Linked DNA regions of Bacillus pumilus. Each later gene encodes a partner of the first gene's protein in a complex. Links are inferred from orthologs where the notes say so. Each region holds a gene or a part of one and is shown on either strand. Other genes may lie near its edges. The genes, in order: GPS65_RS17660 and GPS65_RS14355.

Region 1 (10,176 bases):
TTGGAAGAACATGGTCTCTTGAGACAGACAAAACTTCACATTTTTGAAGAAGAAGATACCATTAAATTTAGAAAAACAGCTGTGTCTTTCTTTAGAACAACTCACAGTATTCCAGATTCTTATGGAATTGTCGTGAAGACACCTCCTGGTAACATCGTACATACAGGTGATTTCAAGTTTGACTTTACGCCTGTTGGCGAGCCTGCCAACTTAACAAAAATGGCTGAAATCGGGAAAGAAGGCGTTCTATGTCTTTTATCCGATAGTACAAACAGTGAAATTCCAGAATTTACGATGTCTGAAAGACGCGTAGGAGAAAGCATTGATGACATCTTTAGAAAAGTTGACGGACGTATCATCTTTGCGACGTTTGCTTCGAACATTCACAGACTTCAGCAAGTGATCGAGTCCGCTGTTGCTAACGGCCGAAAAGTTGCGGTGTTTGGACGTAGTATGGAGTCTGCTATTGATATTGGACAAGATCTTGGCTACATTAAATGTCCGAAAAACACGTTTATTGAACACAATGAAATCAACCGCCTTCCAGCAAACAAAGTGACGATCCTATGTACTGGAAGCCAAGGTGAGCCGATGGCTGCTCTTTCTCGTATTGCAAACGGCACTCATCGCCAGATTTCGATTAATCCTGGAGACACAGTTGTTTTCTCATCTTCACCGATTCCTGGTAACAATATTAGCGTAAGCCGCACCATTAACCAGCTTTACCGTGCTGGCGCTGAGGTCATTCATGGCTCACTTAATAATATTCATACATCTGGTCACGGCGGACAAGAAGAACAAAAGCTGATGCTCCGTTTAATTAAACCAAAATTCTTTATGCCGATTCACGGTGAATACCGCATGCAAAAAACGCATATTAAACTGGCGAATGATTGCGGAATTCCTGAGGAAAACTGCTTTATCATGGATAATGGTGAAGTTCTTGCACTTAAAGGCGACGAAGCAAGTGTCGCTGGCAAAATTCCATCAGGGAACGTGTATATCGACGGAAGCGGAATTGGTGATATCGGGAATATCGTCTTAAGAGACCGCCGCATTCTTTCAGAAGAAGGTCTAGTCATTGTAGTCGTCAGCATGGATATGAAAGAATTCAAAATCTCTGCTGGTCCTGATCTCATCTCAAGAGGCTTTGTCTACATGAGAGAATCTGGCGACCTCATCAACGACGCACAAGATCTCATTTCAAAGCATCTTGAAAAAGTAATGGAACGTAAGACAACTCAGTGGTCGGAAATTAAGAACGAAATTACGGACACTCTTGCTCCTTTCCTTTACGAAAAAACAAGACGCCGCCCAATGATCTTACCGATTATTATGGAAGTGTAATCATAAAAGAGACACAAGCCGATTGGCTGTGTCTCTTTTTTTCATCAAGTATTAAAAAAAGCCGCATATATACATCGTACACATGCGGTTTCTTACTTTTTATGATTGAATAGGGAGGTGCTGAAAGTTTCTGACATCAAATAAGCCTTTTGTTGTCATTTTCACATCAGGAATGACTGGAAGTGCCAAGAAAGAAAGCGTCAAAAACGGATTAAAGTCTAAGGAAAAGCCAGTTTCTTTTAGCGCTTCATGAAGTGAATGAAGGCTTTCATTGACGAGATGTGCCGGCTGATCTGACAACAAACCAGAGATTGGTAATGGCAGCGTATGAAGTGACTGCCCCTCTTTAACAACAGTCAAACCGCCGCCTGCTTCTTTTAACGCCTCAATCGCTTTGATAATATCAGCATCATTTGTGCCGACTGCAATTAAGTTATGTGAATCATGTGCAACCGTTGTTGCAATTGCACCTTGTTTGATGCCGAAGCCGCTGACAATTCCTACACCCATTTCAGATAAACCTTGATGACGTTCAACAAGCACCATTTTTAATACATCTCTGCCTGTATCACTTGTAAATTGTCCGTTCATTTCTGAAGGAGAGACTTGTTCTAACTTTGTTTCAAGCTGATTCGGAATAATACGGATGACATTCATATGCTGATCACCCGTAATAGGTAGTGCAATGTCTTCCTCTTGAACATCTATGGCATGAACAGATTGTAATAATGCTGGGCTCGGTGCGATCTTTTCGACACTCGGCTTGTACTCTCCGTTCTGTGCAACCAATTCACCTGCGATAAATACGCTTGTAATATCTACATGATGAAAGTCTGAAACGAGCATAAAATCAGCATCATAGCCTGGTGCAATGGCTCCCTTTGTTTTAAGACCAAAACACTCTGCGGCATTTAAGCTTCCCATTTGATAAGCTAAAAATGGATCTAATCCTTCTTTTATGGACATCCGTACTTGCTCATCAATACTTCCCTGTGCCATTAGATCATCCAAATGTTTATCATCTGTACAAAAGAAAAAGCGTCGCGCATTCTTTTCATTGACAGCGGGTAAAACATTTTTCACGTTTTTGGCAACAGATCCTTCTCTCAGCATCACATACATACCTCTTTTTACACGTTCAAGGGCTTCCTGTGCTGTTGTCACCTCATGGTCTGTTTGGACACTCGCTGTCCGGTAGACGTTGATTAATCGGTCTGTTAAGCCTGCTAGATGGCCATCAATCAGTTTATTCTCGTGTTGCGCATCAAGCAGCTTTTGAAGCATATCTTCTTCTGCCTGCTCCACACCGACATAGTCCATCACCTCTGCAAGACCAAGCACTTCCTTCTCTTGATAAAGAGGCTTTAAATCTTTCGCTTTTAATGTAGCACCTGATCGTTCAAAACTGACTGCCGGTACACAGGAAGGCAGCATGAAATAAATATGTAAGGCAGCTTTTTTCGCTTCTTCCAGCATAAAACGGATGCCTGTTATACCTGACACATTGGCGATTTCATGCGGATCTGTTACGACAGTTGTCACACCGTGAGGAACGACAGCTTTGGAGAATTCGGCAGGGGTAACCATAGAAGACTCGATATGAACGTGGCCATCAATAAAACCAGGCACAAGCATTTGACCTACTGCATCAAGCTCCTGTTCTCCCTCGTACTCTCCTATCCCGACGATTTGTCCATTTTCAACAGCGACATCTGCGTCTATCCATTCCTGGTTAAACACATCCATGACTTTCGCATGTTTAATTACGAGGGCTGCTTTTTTTCTCTTTGCTGCTACCTCAATTTGATGTCTGAAAAGCTCCTTATCCAACGACACTGCCTCCTCCAAGTAAACAATATAATGTTTCTTATCGTAAACGAATCTGTTTGTCCAGTCAATGACATTTAGAGAAAATCAACCATATCAAAACACTGATTTTTATTTCTGAATAGTGATAATTGCATGAAAAATAAGATGACTTATTTTTGCGGTTATACATGATCAAAGCAACCATTTTCAGTTTCTATTTTCGCCTCAATGTCCACCTGTCATGAACACATTCATGTAAAAAAACACCCCGTCTTCGGAGTGTTTAATAATCGTTCTGCATTTCTCGTTTTTCAAAGCGTCCTATATCGGCTACTGCCCCAATGACAATGAGGATATCTTCTTTTTGGATCATTTCATCTGCCAGCGGGGAAACAATGACTTCCTTTCCGCGCTTGATCGCAACAATATTGATACCGTATCTTGCCCTAATATCAAGATCTAGAAGAGAATGTCCCGCAAGCCTGTTGTTTGCAACGATCTCAATCAGGCTGTACTCATCTGACAGTTCGAGGTAATCAAGCACGTTATTTGAAATGATCTTATGTGCAATCCGTCTCCCCATATCTCGCTCTGGATGAACGACGCGATCCGCTCCAATTTTGTTAAGCACCTTTTCATGGTAATCATTTTGCGCTTTCACAGTGACCATTTTCACGCCAAGCTCTTTCAGCATAATCGTTGTTAAAATACTTGCCTGAATGTTTTCGCCAATCGCAACGATGACATGATCAAAATTGCGAATACCAAGATTTTTTAAAACGTTTTCGTCCGTCGAATCACCAATAACCGCATGTGAGGCAATTTTCGCGTACTCGTTTACTCGATCTTCATTCATATCCATTGCCATGACTTCAAGTCCTTCTTCGCTCAGCGCCTTGCAAATACTTCCACCAAAGCGTCCAAGACCAATGACCGCATATTCCTTTTTCATGTTCAGACTCCTTTTATCTCACTTACCATGCATTTTACTACGGTTTGATTAATGAATCCATATGTGAACGGATTTTTTTACGGAACGCTTCACTTAAATAAAGGTCTGCTCCTTTTTCGATTTCACTGCGATAATGAGTTGGCGGGGCGATTTCTTCGCTTTTTTGAAGCACAAGAAAGGTTAAACAGTCCTCATACATTTGATCACCTATTTTGACATCGACAAATGCTGGACGATATGTACCTTCATATACGCCTTCTCTTTTATACAAATAACGAATGGCATCAAAAGGAACTTCATATAAAACACCCTCTGTTTCCCCGCCATCTTCTACCATATCAGCTCTTGATCCATCTGGCCTCACCAAGGTAAATCTCGTTGTAAAACCATTTAGTACTCCACCGCCGATGATTTGTTTGAAATGATGATCGACTTCTGCGAGCTTAAATCTAGCATCATCCATACAGGAGCCATAGGCAAAATAATAGAAGGATGATGGTTTTTGCTGCCACAGTTGATAAGCTTTCCAGCACCCTCTCTTTATTTCTTTCAGCACTGATGCCTTTTGCTCTGGCAACGTGTATGTCACGGCTGCTAACTGACCTCGATCCGTCATGACATTGATTTCCTGCTTGTCATACCCTTCCTCTAGTACATCTATCTTATTCAACGCGTCAGCGGTTACCTCGTACAATTCCCCGTATACAGTGCCTTTTTCTGCAGGAATACATGCTGGATATCCTTGACCTGTATCATAAATCCTTCCACTCATCCAAGCAGATTTAGCTAATAGCCTGCTTTCCTTCATGTACGTTTCGTGGTGCTTTTCATGCTGCAATAGCGTTCCATATACAAATAAAACCTTTACCGTCATGACTTCACGTCCTCTCAACTTGCTGCTGTCTGCTTTTTTGACACACTGGCAAATAAATATGAAAAGCTGTGCCTTTTCCAAGCTCACTTGACACGTCCATTCTTCCGTGATGATCTTTTAAAATTGTCGCACAGATGGTCAGACCAAGCCCTGTTCCTTCTTTTTTCGTGGAAAAGAAAGGATCATATATTTTTTGAATATCTTCTTCAGACATCCCTTTTCCTTCATCTTGAATGGTAATCTTCCATTCATTCAATACTTTTTCTGTAGATATGTATATGCTACCACCTTCAGGCATTGCCTCAATCGCATTTTTGATTAAATTAATGAACAGCTGCTTCATTTGATTAGCGTCTGCGAGGATGGCACCGGCATCCTGCCTTTTAAATGGCTGCTTGAGGTCAATATTTGACAGAACGGCATTTGTTTTTAATAAAGTAATCACTTGTTCTAGAAGCTCATGAAGCTGGACTTCTTGAAAATGGACAGATTGAGGCTTAGCCAATACAAGCAGCTCACTTAAAACAAAATCAATCCGTTTAATTTCTGAAAAGATAATGTCAAAATAATCGGTTCTTTCAGGATATTGTGTCTTCATCAGCTGCAAAAAACCATTTACGGATGTCAGTGGATTTCTGACTTCATGGGCGATTCCAGCGGCTATTTGTCCAGCGACTGCCAGCTTTTGCGCCTGCATTTGCAATTGCTGATTGGATCTTTCAAGCTCAAGCTTCGCCTGCTTTTGTTTCGTAATATCAGCTACCGTTCCAATTCCTCCGGTAAACTGGTGGTGCTCGTCAAAATAAAGCTTGTAATGAACGTCTCCCCATACCTTCTTTCCCTCTTTATGGAGAAGCTGCAGTTCTACCCGTCCCGCATCCTTATGCTCCTTGATCACAGATAATAAATGCTGGACCACGCGTTCCTCTTGATCAAAGTACTGATTGTACATGGTACCTAGACATTCATCGATGTCATAGCCCGTCATTTGTGTCCATGCTTGATTTAAGAAAATAATTTCACCTTTTTCATTTGTTTCAAAGACGATTTCTTGCAAGTTATCTGTGATTCGATTCAGCCGCTCTGTCAGTTCGTGTGCTTCTTTTTCTCTCGTATTTAAGTCTGACACAAGTAGATTTAAGCGGTCTACATAGCCTGATATAACCCAGATCCCTGTTAGAACAAGGACTGTAAAGGCTAAATCGAGCGGCCAATTAATTTGATAGCCACCTAGATAATAAAAGAAATCCCAGCTTAAAATTAAAATAAATGCAAGAACAGATAACACGATCCGCACTTGATATGTTTTGTTCAAATGATTCCACCTGCCGCCCTGAGATTCTTTGTCAATTGTACCATTTTCCACTTATTTTTTGAGGGAGATGGGGCATTTTTAAGGAACTTTTTCAGAAAAAAAGCCTGTTCTCAGCACAAAGGAAGAGATCAGGCTTTTTTCATTACTGCTGAAGAGCTTCTTGAAGTTCTTTTAACAGTAGTTCTGCGCCTTCAGCGCTTAATGTAATTTGACCATTACCATAATCATGGTTCTCTGATGTAATCTCACCAGTCATGAGGCAAACACCTTCTGGCTGGTATTTTTTCAAGACGATTTTATCCCCATCTATAAAAAATTCCATACTGTCTTTAATAGCAATATCAAGTGCTCTTCTTAATTCGATTGGCATCACAATACGCCCTAGTTCGTCTACTTTTCTTACGACTCCGATAGATTTCAAATTCGTTCCCTCTTTCTTTCATTAGCTCAAGATCAATCTGTTTTTCACCAATTGATATATCGTAGACGTAAGAGATTCTCAAAAGGTTTCTCTTCTATAAAAATTTTTTTCATAAAAGAAAAAACAAAGGGAAAATTTATTGTGATTGTCAAAATGATACTTGAATTTTACAAGTTCATTTCAAGGTTATCACAAACCCCCACAAATGACCTCAACCCTTTGAACTTTTAAATGTAAAATTGTTTAAATAGCAAAAATAGAGATTGGGTGAAAACATGTTTCAAAATGCCGAAATTGGAATTGATTTAGGAACAGCTAACATATTGGTTTATAGTAAAAATAAGGGAATTATTTTAAATGAACCGTCCGTCGTGGCAGTCGATACAGAAACAAAAACTGTACTTGCCGTCGGAACAGAAGCAAAAGAAATGATTGGGAAAACTCCTGGGAAAATTGTGGCGATCCGTCCAATGAAAGACGGTGTCATCGCTGATTATGATATGACAACAGATTTACTCAAACAAATCATGAAAAAAGCAGGAAAAAATATCGGGTTTACTTTCAGAAAACCAACGGTCGTCGTCTGTACACCTTCTGGTTCAACAGCTGTTGAGCGCCGCGCCATCAGTGATGCTGTGAAAAACTGTGGAGCAAAGCACGTGCATTTAATCGAAGAACCTGTTGCAGCGGCAATCGGCGCTGATCTTCCAGTAGATGAGCCTGTTGCAAACGTCGTAGTCGATATTGGCGGAGGAACAACAGAAGTTGCCATCATTTCGTTTGGCGGCGTGGTCTCTTGTCATTCCATTCGAATTGGCGGAGATCAGCTTGATGAAGATATCATTACGTTTGTGCGAAAGAAATATAACCTATTAATCGGCGAGCGGACAGCTGAACAGGTTAAGATGGAAATTGGTTATGGTCTTATTGAGCATGAGCCAGAGTCATTAGAAGTACGTGGACGTGATCTAGTAACAGGTCTTCCAAAAACGATCACACTTGAATCTCATGAGATTCAAGGTGCTATGCGAGAGTCACTCCTTCATATTTTAGAGGCGATTCGCGCCACATTAGAGGACAGCCCCCCGGAGCTTAGTGGTGACATCGTAGACCGCGGCGTGATCTTAACTGGCGGTGGCGCTTTGTTAAACGGAATTCAAGAATGGCTCTCACAGGAGATTGTCGTTCCAGTTCATATTGCTGCAAATCCACTTGAATCTGTTGCAATCGGAACAGGTCGTTCACTCGAAGTCATTCATAAATTACAAAAAACATTAAAATAATCTCCTTGTTCTACTTCTTTTTTTATCCTTTCGATCATATCGTGAGGAATGGATAAACGTGAAGGAGGAAGAACATGTTGCTTGATTTAGGTAAACGGGTCGTTGTCACAGTCATTTTAACGGGTATTATCTTAGGAGGAATGAGCCTGTCGTTTTCACATATGCCCCCTTCTAATGCACAGCCTGTGAAACAACTGAACCGCTAAAAAAGCCGCACGAAAGCGGCTTTTTTATTTTGGCTTTTCGCGTGCTCCCCATTTTCCTTTTCGGTCTTAAATCTGATATGATGAACATGACTAAAGGAGGGTTTTTATGAGTTCATTTGAAAAACAACTAGATCAATATGCGAAGACCATCGTTGAAGTCGGTGTGAATGTTCAAAAAGAACAAGAAGTCGTCGTATCCGCATCAACTGAATCTGCAGACCTTGTTCGTCTTGTCGCGAAACATGCGTATGAGCGCGGGGCGAAAAACGTACATATCCGCTGGAGTGACGGTGTTCTTGCTCGTTTAAAATATGAACATGCACCGCAGGATGTGTTTGAGCAATTCCCTGAATGGGAAGCACAGATGATGGAAACCATTGCAAAACGCGGCGGAGCTTTTATCACGATCTTGTCAGAAAGCCCTGACCTTCTGCGAGGCATTGATTCGAAAAAAATCGCTGCACAGCAAAAAGCCGCTGGATCCGCCCTTCATACATATCGCCAATACGTTCAATCAGACAAAGTGGCTTGGACGGTCGTCGGCGCTGCATCAAAAGATTGGGCGAAAAAGATTTCCCCTGACCAGACAGACGAAGAAGCTATTGCTTTATTATGGGATCAAATCTTTAAAGTTGCTCGCGCTGATCAAGCAGATCCTGTGGAGGCTTGGAAAAAGCACGATGAATCGCTAAATGAAAAGGTTAAAATCCTAAATGAGCGCCACTACCACAAGCTTCATTATGATGCTCCTGGAACTGATTTAACGATTGAGCTCCCTGAACAGCACATTTGGGTAGGTGCCGGCAGCGTGAGTGAGCATGGCGTCTCTTTCATGGCCAACATGCCAACAGAAGAAGTGTTTACCGTACCTAAAAAAGATGGTGTAAATGGGACTGTCTCAAGCACAAAACCGCTCAGCTATGCAGGAAATATCATTGATGAGTTTACTTTAACATTTGAAAATGGCCGAATTGTCGATGTGAAAGCGAAGGAAGGCGAAGACATTTTAACTTCACTCGTTGAAACAGATGAAGGCTCTCATTATCTAGGTGAAGTTGCTCTTGTACCAGATGATTCACCAATCTCAAATTCAAATATTCTCTATTACAATACCCTTTATGATGAAAACGCATCGAATCACCTTGCCATCGGCAGCGGATATGCGTTCAATATCGAAGGCGGAAAAGAGATGAAACGTGAAGAATTGGATGCAGCTGGTGTAAACAACAGTATTACACACGTCGATTTCATGATTGGTTCAAAGGAAATGAATATTGACGGTATTACAAAAGACGGGAAACGCGAACCGATCTTCCGTAATGGGAACTGGGCGATTTAACCGAAAAAAAGACATCCATTTGTGGATGTCTCAGGTTGTTGACAAAGGGCTAAAATGATCTTTATTTTAGCCCTTTGTCTTCTTTTCAGCGTGATAGAAAACCTTTGAAGTCTAGGAAGGACGAGCATCGGAGCGGAGCGAATTTGACATTCGTGAGCACCGAAGCGCAGACCTGACAACGAATGCGAGGGTTTGTCTACACGCTGAGACATCCATTTGTGGATGTCTTTTCTTATTTACGCATAAAGCTCAACGAGTCTCTTTTGAATCTCTTGATCTGATAAGAACTCATCATATGTTGTTTGTTTATCGACGATGCCATTTGGCGTCACTTCGATAATACGGTTTGCCACTGTTTCAACAAACTGGTGGTCATGAGATGAGAAGAGCATCGCTCCTTTAAAGCTCATTAAACCGTTATTCAGCGCCGTAATGGATTCTAGGTCTAAATGGTTCGTTGGCTCATCTAGAAGCAGTACATTCGCTCCTGACAGCATCATTTTCGATAACATACAACGAACCTTTTCTCCTCCTGATAAGACGCTTGCTTTTTTCTTTACTTCTTCTCCAGAGAAGAGCATACGTCCTAAGAATCCGCGTAAGAAGCTCTCGCTTTGATCATTAGGAGAA
Region 2 (10,147 bases), 580 kb from region 1 along the record:
AATGCTTTTGCGACAGGTCCTTCTAAGAGAAGATCACTTGTTGCGGTTTCCACTGGATTGCTTCATGAAATGGATGATGCAGCAGTTGAAGGTGTCATCGCTCACGAAGTTGCTCACGTTGCGAACGGAGACATGGTGACAATGACGCTGCTTCAAGGGATCGTCAACACGTTCGTTGTCTTCCTTTCAAGAATTGCGGCATGGATCGCAAGTCGCTTTGTTTCGCGTGAAGAGCTTGTGCCGATTGTTCATTTTATTGCAGTGATTGTTTTCCAAATCATTTTCTCTGTTCTAGGAAGCCTTGTCGTGTTTGCATATTCTAGACATCGTGAATTCCATGCAGACCGCGGGGGAGCTGACCTTGCGGGTAAAGATAAGATGGTTCATGCACTTCGCTCGCTTGAGGCGTATACGTCACGAATTAAAGATGATGATCAAACAGCAGTTGCTACGCTTAAAATTAGTGGTAAACGAAAAGCTTCTCTTTTCTCAACACACCCTGATTTAAACGAAAGAATTAGAAGACTAGAAGCAAAATAAGAGAGACGAAAAGACATTCTGTTACAGGATGTCTTTTCTTTTTTGATGAAAAAGTAAATAAAGCATAAAATATCTTTAAAATCATGTCTCTTTTCATTAAAATGATAAGTATTGAAAAATGAAAGTTAAAAGAAGGAATGACAATGAACCCAATTAAAAAGCTAATTGACCGGCTATCGGCTTTCCAGCTGATTGCCCTTTATTATTTTCTCGCTGTAACCGTCTCACTTATTCTTCTCAGTTTGCCAGTCGCTCATCAAGATGGGGTGAAGTGGACATTTATCGATGCATTATTTACGGCGGTGAGTGCTGTGAGTGTCACAGGACTTACTGTGGTTGATACTTCGCAAACATTTAGTGTGGCAGGTATGTGGATCCTTGCGTTTGTCCTTCAAATCGGGGGTATCGGCATTATGACGCTCGGTACCTTTGTGTGGATTGTCATGCGAAAAAGAATCGGTATTAAAGAAAGAAAGCTCATTATGGCAGATCAAAACCAGAGCAATTTATCAGGAATTGTGAAATTAATGAAGCAGGTTTTATATTTAATTTTGCTTATTGAGTTTGTAGGCGGTCTGATCTTAAGTATGTATTTTCTCAAATATTACGATGTACAGACAGCATTCTTACATGGCTTCTTCTCAAGTATAAGTGCGACCACCAATGGTGGCTTCGATATTACAGGGAACTCGCTCATCCCATACAAAGATGATTATTTCGTCCAATTTATTACGATGCTGCTGATCATCTTTGGCGCGATTGGCTTTCCTGTGCTCGTGGAAGTAAAGGATTACTTATTTAATCAGGACCGAAAGCATGCATCGTTCTCGTTGTTTACAAAAATCACAACGATTACGTTTGGCAGCTTAGTCATTGTTGGCGCTATTGGGATTTATGCTCTTGAAGCACGGTTTACGTTTTTAGGAAAGAGCTGGCACGAAGTGTTATTTTATTCATTGTTTCAATCGACAGCTACAAGAAGTGGGGGACTTTCCACATTAGATATTACTCAATTGACAGAACCGACGCTGTTATTTTTATGTCTACTCATGTTTATCGGGGCTTCTCCAAGCTCTGTCGGGGGCGGAATTCGGACAACCACGTTTGCCCTTAATTTACTCGCATTGTTTCATTTTGCCCGGGGAAATAAGTCCATTAAAATTTTCAAAAGAGAGCTGCATCAAGCAGATATTAACAAATCTCTGATGGTGACGATGATGGCCTTTATATTGGTGTTTGGTGCTACATTCTTATTAACCTTATCCGAACATAATACGCTTCTTCAAAATTTATTTGAAGTCTGTTCTGCTTTCGGAACAACAGGTCTATCATTAGGGATTACCTCTGAGCTCTCTGTTTTTGGTAAGTGTATCATTATGATGGTCATGTTTATTGGACGTATCGGCATTCCAAGCTTTTTATATTTAATTGGCCGAAGAGAAAGCGAAGCGAATTATCATTATCCGAAAGAGCGTGTCATCATCGGCTAACAGCATTCCGAGCGAATGCTGTTTTTTTATTTCCATTATCTAACTGGCTAAATCACATACGATGTTCGCAATCTATAGGTAAGAGGTGAACGAGACGTGCTGGATGTAATATGGAAAGCGATTGTCATGCTGCTAGTTGGTACCTTGCTGCTGAGAATAGCAGGGCCCAAATCCATTAGTCAATTAACTGTTCAACAAACAGTGATCATGATTTCAATCGGATCGATTATTATCCAACCCTTTATTGAGCATAATTTACTTGAAACGATTTATGCAGCCGCTACCTTTATTGTGGCGCTTGTCATCATGGAGAAGCTGTCGATTCAATCTGATTTCTTTGAAAAATTAGTTTCAGGGAAATCGGTGGTGATTCTACAAGACGGAGAAATGCTTGATCACAAGTTGAAGAAAACGAGGCTTACAAGAGATCAATTTAAAATGCGCCTAAAGCAGCAAGGTATTACAGAGATCAGCAGTCTCAAAAAAGCCACCCTAGAAGCCAATGGACAAATCGGCTATGAGTTAAAGCCAGAGGAAAAGCCGGTGACGGTCAAACAAATGACGGAATTTCTAGACCAATTAAGAGAAGAACTAAATATGTTAAAAAAGGACTGATTTCAGATGAAAAGAAAAGCAGCGAAAAATGAAGCACTGACAAATAATATGACACCGACAGAGAGCATGGCACATGATCAAGGACAAACACAATTTGATGAACAATCAAGAGACCGTCAGGCAAACCGAAATTCTCATAAAGGGAAACAAGGGGGAGGATCTCATGACTAAGAAGCATGTAAAAAGCAAGGACATGAAAGACCATAAAAAGCCGATGGACCCAGATATCTTAGAAGAGGAATTTGGCAGTGAGCTTGGAGATATCAACAGCAGCAAATGGATTGATACGCTTGTAAAACCTAAGAAAGATGATGAATGTCACAAAAAATAGAAAAAACGATCCTCGCAGGATCGTTTTTTATTTGCTATAACTGCCTTGTCTGCCGGTAATTGTACGCATAAGATTGGTCATTTTGAGCTCAATCACTGGCTGTGCAACGGTTTTAACAAAGGTGCTAGACAGGGTAAAGGTGAGCAGAATGGTCAGTAGTAATAACATGAGCACACTTGCTGCATTCAGGGCCCAATCATCAAACCAAGTCGTTCTAAGGAGCTTGATGACAAAGCCATGTAATAAATACACATATAGCGTTCTTGTGCCCCATTTTGTAAAGAAGAAACGTCGTGTTGGGACTAAAGCAAAGAAGCTGAATGTAGCGCCGAATGCAAGCAAATACCATGCCATTCGTTTCATTGCCGCAATGACTCCTTCATCACCAAGAGAAGCATATGACTGTGATCCAAATAAGAAGGAATAATCAAATTCATATAAATAGCAAAACAAGAATACAGCCATTAATACAAGAAGTGCTGCCAGTTTTCCTTTACTTGTACGGATGAATTCAAAATGCTGCTTTTTTAAATAGAAGCCAGCTAAAAACATCGGCAAAAAGACAAATGTACGCGACAAGCTCAGCGTATTGCTAATACTGTCTACGTAACCGACAAGTAACGCAATTGACAAACTGACGATCATCGCCCACTGAAATGGCAGTTTAGAAAAAGGAATGAGTAGCAAGTTCCAAAAGAATAAACTAATTAAAAACCATAAAGACCATTGCGGGTCAATTGGATTTAAATTGGCGATGCTTTGATCCTGCAAGAGATAATAGTAAACGGAATAGATCACCTGAAAAATGAAATATGGGATGATCAGCTTAACAGCGACTTTTTTCATAAAACCTGGTTTTCTAAACCCTTTTGCAAAGAACCCAGAAACCAAAATAAAGGCAGGCATATGAAAAGTATAAATAAACTTGTATAAATAAAGCATCCAATCATTATCATGAATGAATGATCGTAACAAATGACCAAAAACCACTAGAAAAATCAGAAGAAACTTCGCATTATCAAAATAACTATCTCGTGAAGATGCCATAACATCACCTTTCCTGCTTGATTTTAAACATAAATGTTCTAAGTGCACTGTTCCCGTATTTGCCCCATTTTAAAATACTTTTTGGCTCGTTTCGCTATTTGATGTGAAATTGTAGAACGGTTGTAAAAAAAGCGTAAGAAAAGAGAATCGAGGTTCAATCCTGTCATCCAAATGCAACAAAAGAGACAGTCTTCGTGTAAAAAGTTATCTTTTTTTATGAGTCGAATGAAGGAACAATGAAAATATTGTAGAAATATTGTAGAGGAATGAGGCTGGAAAAGGAGTGTAAGAGAATGACTGAAACGCTCGATGGCGCAGAAGATATCAGAAAATTAGCAAAAGAGAACGAATATTTGCGAACAGAGTTGATGCAGCAAAAAATGCTGTTAAATAAGACGTTAGATGCCATTTTCATATTTGATCAACACCTCAATATTATCCAAGCCAATGAAGCGACATGCAGGCTTGTACAGACATCGAAAGAAGACCTCCTCAATAAATCCGTTCTAGATTTCCTATACGGCATCCCGAAAGACAAAATTGAATGCTCCCTTGATTTATTTTTTCGAAAAGGAACGTTAAGAAGAGAAATTTCCATTCAGCTTGAAAACGGAGAAACAAAATATATTGAATTTGTCGCAGAGCATGACGTCTTGAATCAGCAATATATTGTGGTCATGCGAGATATTTCCTCAAAGAAAATACTAGAACGAGAACGATCGATGAATGAGCAGCTGTTCAAAGATTTGTTTGACCGAGCCATTGACGGCATGGTCATTTTTGATCAGGATGGCTGCATGATCGACGCCAATCATTCTTTTTGTCAGAGCTTTGAACTGCAAAAGACTGATTTAACCGATCGTTATTTAAATGAATTTGTCGAAGATGAAAATCTTCCAGCCTTACAGCACCTTTTAACATCACTTAAAGAGACTGGGAAAGCCAAGGGAGAGCTTCCCGTTACCCTTCAATCTGGCCAGTACAAATTATTCGAGCTCACCATTACATCAAATGTGATGAGCGGTTTTTATATGTCCATCATGCGGGATATTACAGAAAAAAGGTTAATGGAAGAAAAGCTGTTAAAAAGTGAGGAACGCTTTAGAGAAATTTTTGAAAATGCAATGGATGCAATCATCATATGGGCGGATGATGGAGAGATTGTCAGAGCAAATGAATCAGCCTGCCGCATTTTTGAATTGCCTATGCATTCACTGATTGGCAAAAAACTCACAGACTTTCTCGTGAAATCTGATCAGAGATATAGACCGACTAGAAGGCGATATATTCGGAATCATGAAATAAGGGAAGAGCTTTTGTTCAGAATGGCGAATGGGCAGTTTAAAGAGCTTGAGTTTACATCAAAGCATGCGGTATTAGAAGGACAGCATTTAACCATTTTACGTAATGTGAGTGATCGAAAAAGGATGGAGGAGGAGCTGCGGGAAAGTGAGCTCAAATTCCGTAAAGTATTTAATGGATCAATGGACGGCATTGTTCTTTTTGATAACCAATACCGCATTATCGAAGTCAATCCCTCCGCAAGCGAGCTGCTCGGGTTAAAAGATGATCATTTAACGGAAATGAATCTTTTCCATATCCTTGCGCCTTATCAAGTTGAACATTTGGCACAGCCTGCCCAAGCGATGTCATTAGATGAAATGGACAATGAAGTGCCGTTTGTGCTGAACCACCCAGATCAGCGGATATTAGAATTCTCTTTTAAACGCAACATCATTCATAATATGAATTTGGCGATCTTTAGAGATGTGACAGAGCGGAAGGAATTAGAAGAGCGCGTGAGAAAATCAGATACCCTTCATGTGGTCGGTGAGCTTGCCGCTGGCATTGCGCATGAAATCAGAAACCCAATGACAGCATTAAAAGGCTTTATCCAACTGTTAAAAGGAAATATAGAAGGGGAGTATTCCCTCTATTTTAATGTGATCACTTCAGAGCTGAAAAGAATTGAATCGATCATCACCGAATTTTTGATTTTAGCGAAGCCGCAAGCCATCGTATATGAAGAAAAAAATGTGGTGCAAATTGTGAAAGACACGATGGATCTGCTGCACGCACAGGCGAACCTTGGCAACGTTCAAATGCATCTCAATGTGATGGATGAGATACCGCTCATTTATTGCGAACAAAATCAATTAAAACAAGTCTTTATTAACATTCTAAAAAATGCAATTGAAGTCATGCCGAGAAAAGGAAATGTCTATGTGACCATTCAGAGGAAGGGCGAAGAGCATATTGTTATATCACTGCGGGATGAAGGCTGCGGAATGGCAGAGGACAAGCTGAGGCGTCTAGGAGAACCATTTTATACGACAAAAGAAAGAGGAACTGGACTTGGCTTAATGGTTAGTTATAAAATTATTGAAGAGCACCAAGGAACCATTGAGGTAGAAAGTGAGGAAGGGGTAGGAACCGTCTTCCATCTCACGCTGCCACTTAGACAGAAGAAACAAGAAGGAGAGCATTAACGTGTATTATACCGTCTATCACGCACCAATTGGGGCACTATACATACTAGAAAAAGACGATGCCATCATTGAAGTGATGTTTGATGATGAGCCGTTTTTAGCAAAAAAGCAAGCATCCAATCTAAAAGAAAAAGAAACGTCTGTATTACAAGAAGCGAAAAAACAGCTAGATGAATATTTCAAGGGTGAGCGACAAGTATTCGATCTCCCGCTCAAGCAAACGGGAACTTTGTTTCAAGAGCAAGTATGGGAAGCACTTTCGGCTATTCCGTATGGTGAATCAAAAAGTTATGGAGATATTGCAGAAACGATTGGTAACTCAAAGGCAGTGAGAGCGATTGGACAAGCCAACAGACGCAATGCAATACCTATTTTTATTCCGTGTCACAGAGTGATTGGAAAAGACCGATCTCTGACGGGTTATGCAGGAACGAAGACAGATATGAAAGCGGTTCTGCTTGAATTAGAAGGTATCCCATTTGTTCAAAAATAAATCGATTGACCTGTTCCAAAAGTTTTCCAAGCGACATATCCTTTTATTAAGCTAAAAAAGTTGGTTGAGGGAAAAAGGAGGGCGCTAGGGAATGCTTTGGGACAAAAAGAATAAAATGTATGCCATCACTTCACTATGTGTCAAAATGAACGTTTTGACAGAAGAACAGAAAAACGAAATCTTAGCAAAAACGAATGAAATAAAAAAGCGCAGTGCTCTTAAATAAGAAGTACACGGCGCTTTTTTTATGATCAGAGTGAGATGTTTTCAGCAAACAGAGCATCAATCTCTTCAGTATAGTTCGACGTGATAATCCCTTTCTCTGTAATGATCCCTGAAATGAGATGGTGAGGAGTGACATCAAAGGCGGGATTGAATACCTGAACATCAGGTGGTGCAATTTGGACGCCGTTAAATTCCTTTACTTCCAGCGGGTCGCGCTCTTCTATTGGAATATCTGATCCGTCTTTAGTCGAGACATCAAAGGTAGATAGCGGTGCAGCTATAAAAAATGGGATTTGAAAATGCTTGGCTAAAATAGCAAGACTTAACGTGCCAATCTTATTCGCCGCATCTCCATTACGGGCAATACGATCAGCTCCAACAATGACAGCAGAAATTTGCTTTTCCTTCATCGTGTGGGCTGCCATGTTATCTGTAATGAGCGTCACATCTACGCCGCCTTGCATGAGCTCCCATGTTGTCAGTCTAGCCCCTTGGAGAACAGGGCGTGTTTCGCAGGCATAAATGTGAAGATCGAGATTTTTCTTTTTCGCTAAATAGAATGGAGCAAGGGCTGTTCCGTAACGGCTTGTGGCGATGGAACCTGCATTGCAAATGGTCATAATCCGATCACCTGATTTAAAGAGCTGGAGTGCATTTTGACCGATTTGTCTGCATGTTTCTTCATCTTCGATTTGAATTTGAATGGCTTCATGGACAAGGTCTGTTTTGGCTGCATTGACTGAAGCTGCACGCTCAATGCGCCGCAACAACCGCTCCAATGCCCAGGCTAGATTCACAGCGGTTGGACGAGCACTGTTTAAATATTCTTTTATCTGAATGACTTCTTTTTTAAACACATCAATGTCTTCTGTCTCAATATCTTGGGCACTGAGCGCCAGTCCGAAAGCTGCTGTAATGCCAATGGCAGGTGCTCCACGCACTTTTAACGTGACAATGGCATCATACACGTCTTCTTTTGTATATAGATGCTCAAACACGGTTTCTGCCGGTAATTTTTGCTGATTCAAAATGTTAATATGGTTTTCTTCCCATTCGACAGAACGGGGGACTTCAAATTCTTTAGACAAAACCCGTCACTCCTTTACAGATTGCTGGAATAATGCGACGAGGTCAGACGCTGTTTCCACTGCATGATATTGTTTGATGAATGTTTTTCCGAGCGTAAGTGCTGTTTTTTTCTGCTGAATCCGTTTAGATGGTGATGGAATCGCATCAAGATCAGCGGCATGAGCAAGGCCAATCGTTCGGCGGACAAGCTCACAGCCTGCAAAGCCTGTCGCTTCTTTTAAAATACGGTCAAAGGTTGTTTCTAAAAAGCTGTCAGATACACTAAACGCTTCAATGCTGTCTTCTTTCCAAGCTTTTGCGAACACTTCCTTGAAGGTCGCCCATACATTGACGACATGGTCAAAAAGGTGCTGCTGATCGTGTTCATTTTCACGAGACAAAGCGTTTAGGAACAGGTTGGCGATAAAGTGACCGATATCGAATCCGAAGGGACCATAAAAAGCGAATTCTGGATCAATGATCTTTGTTTCCGTCTCACTTGCAAAAATACTGCCTGTATGAAGATCTCCATGAACAAGTGTTTCGGCAGATGTCAGGAAAATACGCTTCAATTCAGCTGCTTTTGCTTGCACTTCAAGATCTGCCCAAAGCGCTTCGGCGGCTTCTCTTAATTCTTCTTCAAAATCATTTGTGCTGCTATCAAAGAAAGGATCTGTGAAGACAAGCTTTTCGGTAATGTCACAAAGATCTGGATTCGTAAATTGCTTCACAAATTGTTTTTTGATTTTAGGATTTGTGGCAAAGTCAGAAGTGTAAAAAAGTGTTTTTCCTAAGAATTCTCCGACATGATCAGATAAATGCGGATATTGTTTTCCGGCAATTAGCCCTTTTCTGACGATTTCTATGTGTGATAGATCCTCCATAGCCGTCACAGCAAGAGCTGTATCTGAATAATAGACTGCTGGTACAAGGTGCGGCGTATATTCTGACTGCTTGATTAGGGCAGCACTTTCGATCCTCGCACGGTCTAATGTAAGTGGCCAGCTCTCTCCGACCACTTTGGCGTAGGGAAGTGCCTGCTTGATAATCAATCCTTTTTCTTGTTTATGGTCAAAAATATGAAAGACGTAATTTAAATTTCCGTCACCGATTTCCGTACATGTCAAATGACTGCTTTCTTGGATCAAGCCAAGTCTAATTGCGAGTGCAACTGCCGAGCTTTCTGTTAATTCTTCATATGATGCCGTAAGTGTAACCAATTGCTTCCCCTCCAAATCATATAAAAAAGCCTCTTTCTCCTGAGAGAAAGAGGCTTGATGTCGTGTATGCTCAAAGCCTCTCTTATCTCTCAGCACATACGTCTGATGGAATTAGCACCGTGCCCTATAAGACAATTGTCTTGGCGCTTACTTGCTGCGCCCCACTTCACAGTGGTATTAACGGTCGGTTGCTGTTGGGGTCAAAAGGCCAAATCCCTCGCCCAACTCTCGATAAGAGAAATCAATATGTAATTGTTTCGTGTCTGCTTGCATTTCTTAATTCAAGATATTATCAGAGCTGCAGTTCACATGTCAATCCTTTTTCAAAATTGCTTTACAATTCGTGAAACAATCCATTACAGTGTTTGTATTGCTACGTAACTTGAATAGAAGGTGAAGAAAAATGGAATTTCAGCAGTCAGATGTATTGAAACAATTACCGACACAATTTTTTGCATCCCTTGTGCAAAAAGTGCAGAAAAAAGTGGAGGAAGGCGCAGATATTATTAATTTAGGACAGGGAAATCCTGATCAGCCAACTCCCGTGCACATTGTAAAAGCGATGCAAGAAGCGGTCGCAAAACCTGAAAATCATCAATACTCCTCATTCCGCGGAACAGCGAAATTAA

Evidence for each region.
Region 2: GPS65_RS17660 (region 1) and GPS65_RS14355 share a complex: the UniProt entries of both Bacillus subtilis proteins name them as parts of the ktrCD complex. The link is inferred for Bacillus pumilus from one-to-one orthologs.

Annotation. Positions count from the first base shown.
Region 1 is NZ_CP047089.1:3,493,589-3,503,764, reverse strand. The notes cover bases 2,275-5,159. They hold GPS65_RS17660 (potassium channel family protein), read right to left. Parts: upstream 4,109-5,159; coding sequence 3,440-4,108; downstream 2,275-3,439. Other genes in these bases: GPS65_RS17650 (ATP-binding protein), read right to left, coding at 4,987-5,159; GPS65_RS17655 (gamma-glutamylcyclotransferase family protein), read right to left, coding at 4,146-4,982; ade (adenine deaminase), read right to left, coding at 2,275-3,177. Also shown: rnjA (ribonuclease J1), read left to right, coding at 1-1,347; more of ade, read right to left, coding at 1,447-2,274; more of GPS65_RS17650, read right to left, coding at 5,160-6,297; GPS65_RS17645 (transcriptional regulator AbhA), read right to left, coding at 6,440-6,718; rod-share determining protein MreBH, read left to right, coding at 6,994-8,001; GPS65_RS17635 (protein YkpC), read left to right, coding at 8,076-8,207; GPS65_RS17630 (aminopeptidase), read left to right, coding at 8,314-9,546; GPS65_RS17625 (ABC-F family ATP-binding cassette domain-containing protein), read right to left, coding at 9,783-10,176. UniProt on the Bacillus subtilis protein: Catalytic subunit of the KtrCD potassium uptake transporter. The 2 major potassium transporter complexes KtrAB and KtrCD confer resistance to both suddenly imposed and prolonged osmotic stress.
Region 2 is NZ_CP047089.1:2,912,990-2,923,136, reverse strand. What follows is about bases 1-2,856. They hold GPS65_RS14355 (TrkH family potassium uptake protein), read left to right. Parts: upstream 1-683; coding sequence 684-2,030; downstream 2,031-2,856. Other genes in these bases: GPS65_RS19315 (hypothetical protein), read left to right, coding at 2,809-2,856; GPS65_RS19320 (hypothetical protein), read left to right, coding at 2,652-2,816; GPS65_RS14350 (DUF421 domain-containing protein), read left to right, coding at 2,127-2,645; htpX (protease HtpX), read left to right, coding at 1-540. Outside these bases: more of GPS65_RS19315, read left to right, coding at 2,857-2,976; GPS65_RS14345 (acyltransferase family protein), read right to left, coding at 3,004-4,023; GPS65_RS14340 (PAS domain-containing sensor histidine kinase), read left to right, coding at 4,317-6,512; GPS65_RS14335 (methylated-DNA--[protein]-cysteine S-methyltransferase), read left to right, coding at 6,514-7,005; mtnA (S-methyl-5-thioribose-1-phosphate isomerase), read right to left, coding at 7,257-8,318; mtnK (S-methyl-5-thioribose kinase), read right to left, coding at 8,325-9,518; GPS65_RS14320 (pyridoxal phosphate-dependent aminotransferase), read left to right, coding at 9,922-10,147. UniProt on the Bacillus subtilis protein: Integral membrane subunit of the KtrCD potassium uptake transporter. The 2 major potassium transporter complexes KtrAB and KtrCD confer resistance to both suddenly imposed and prolonged osmotic stress.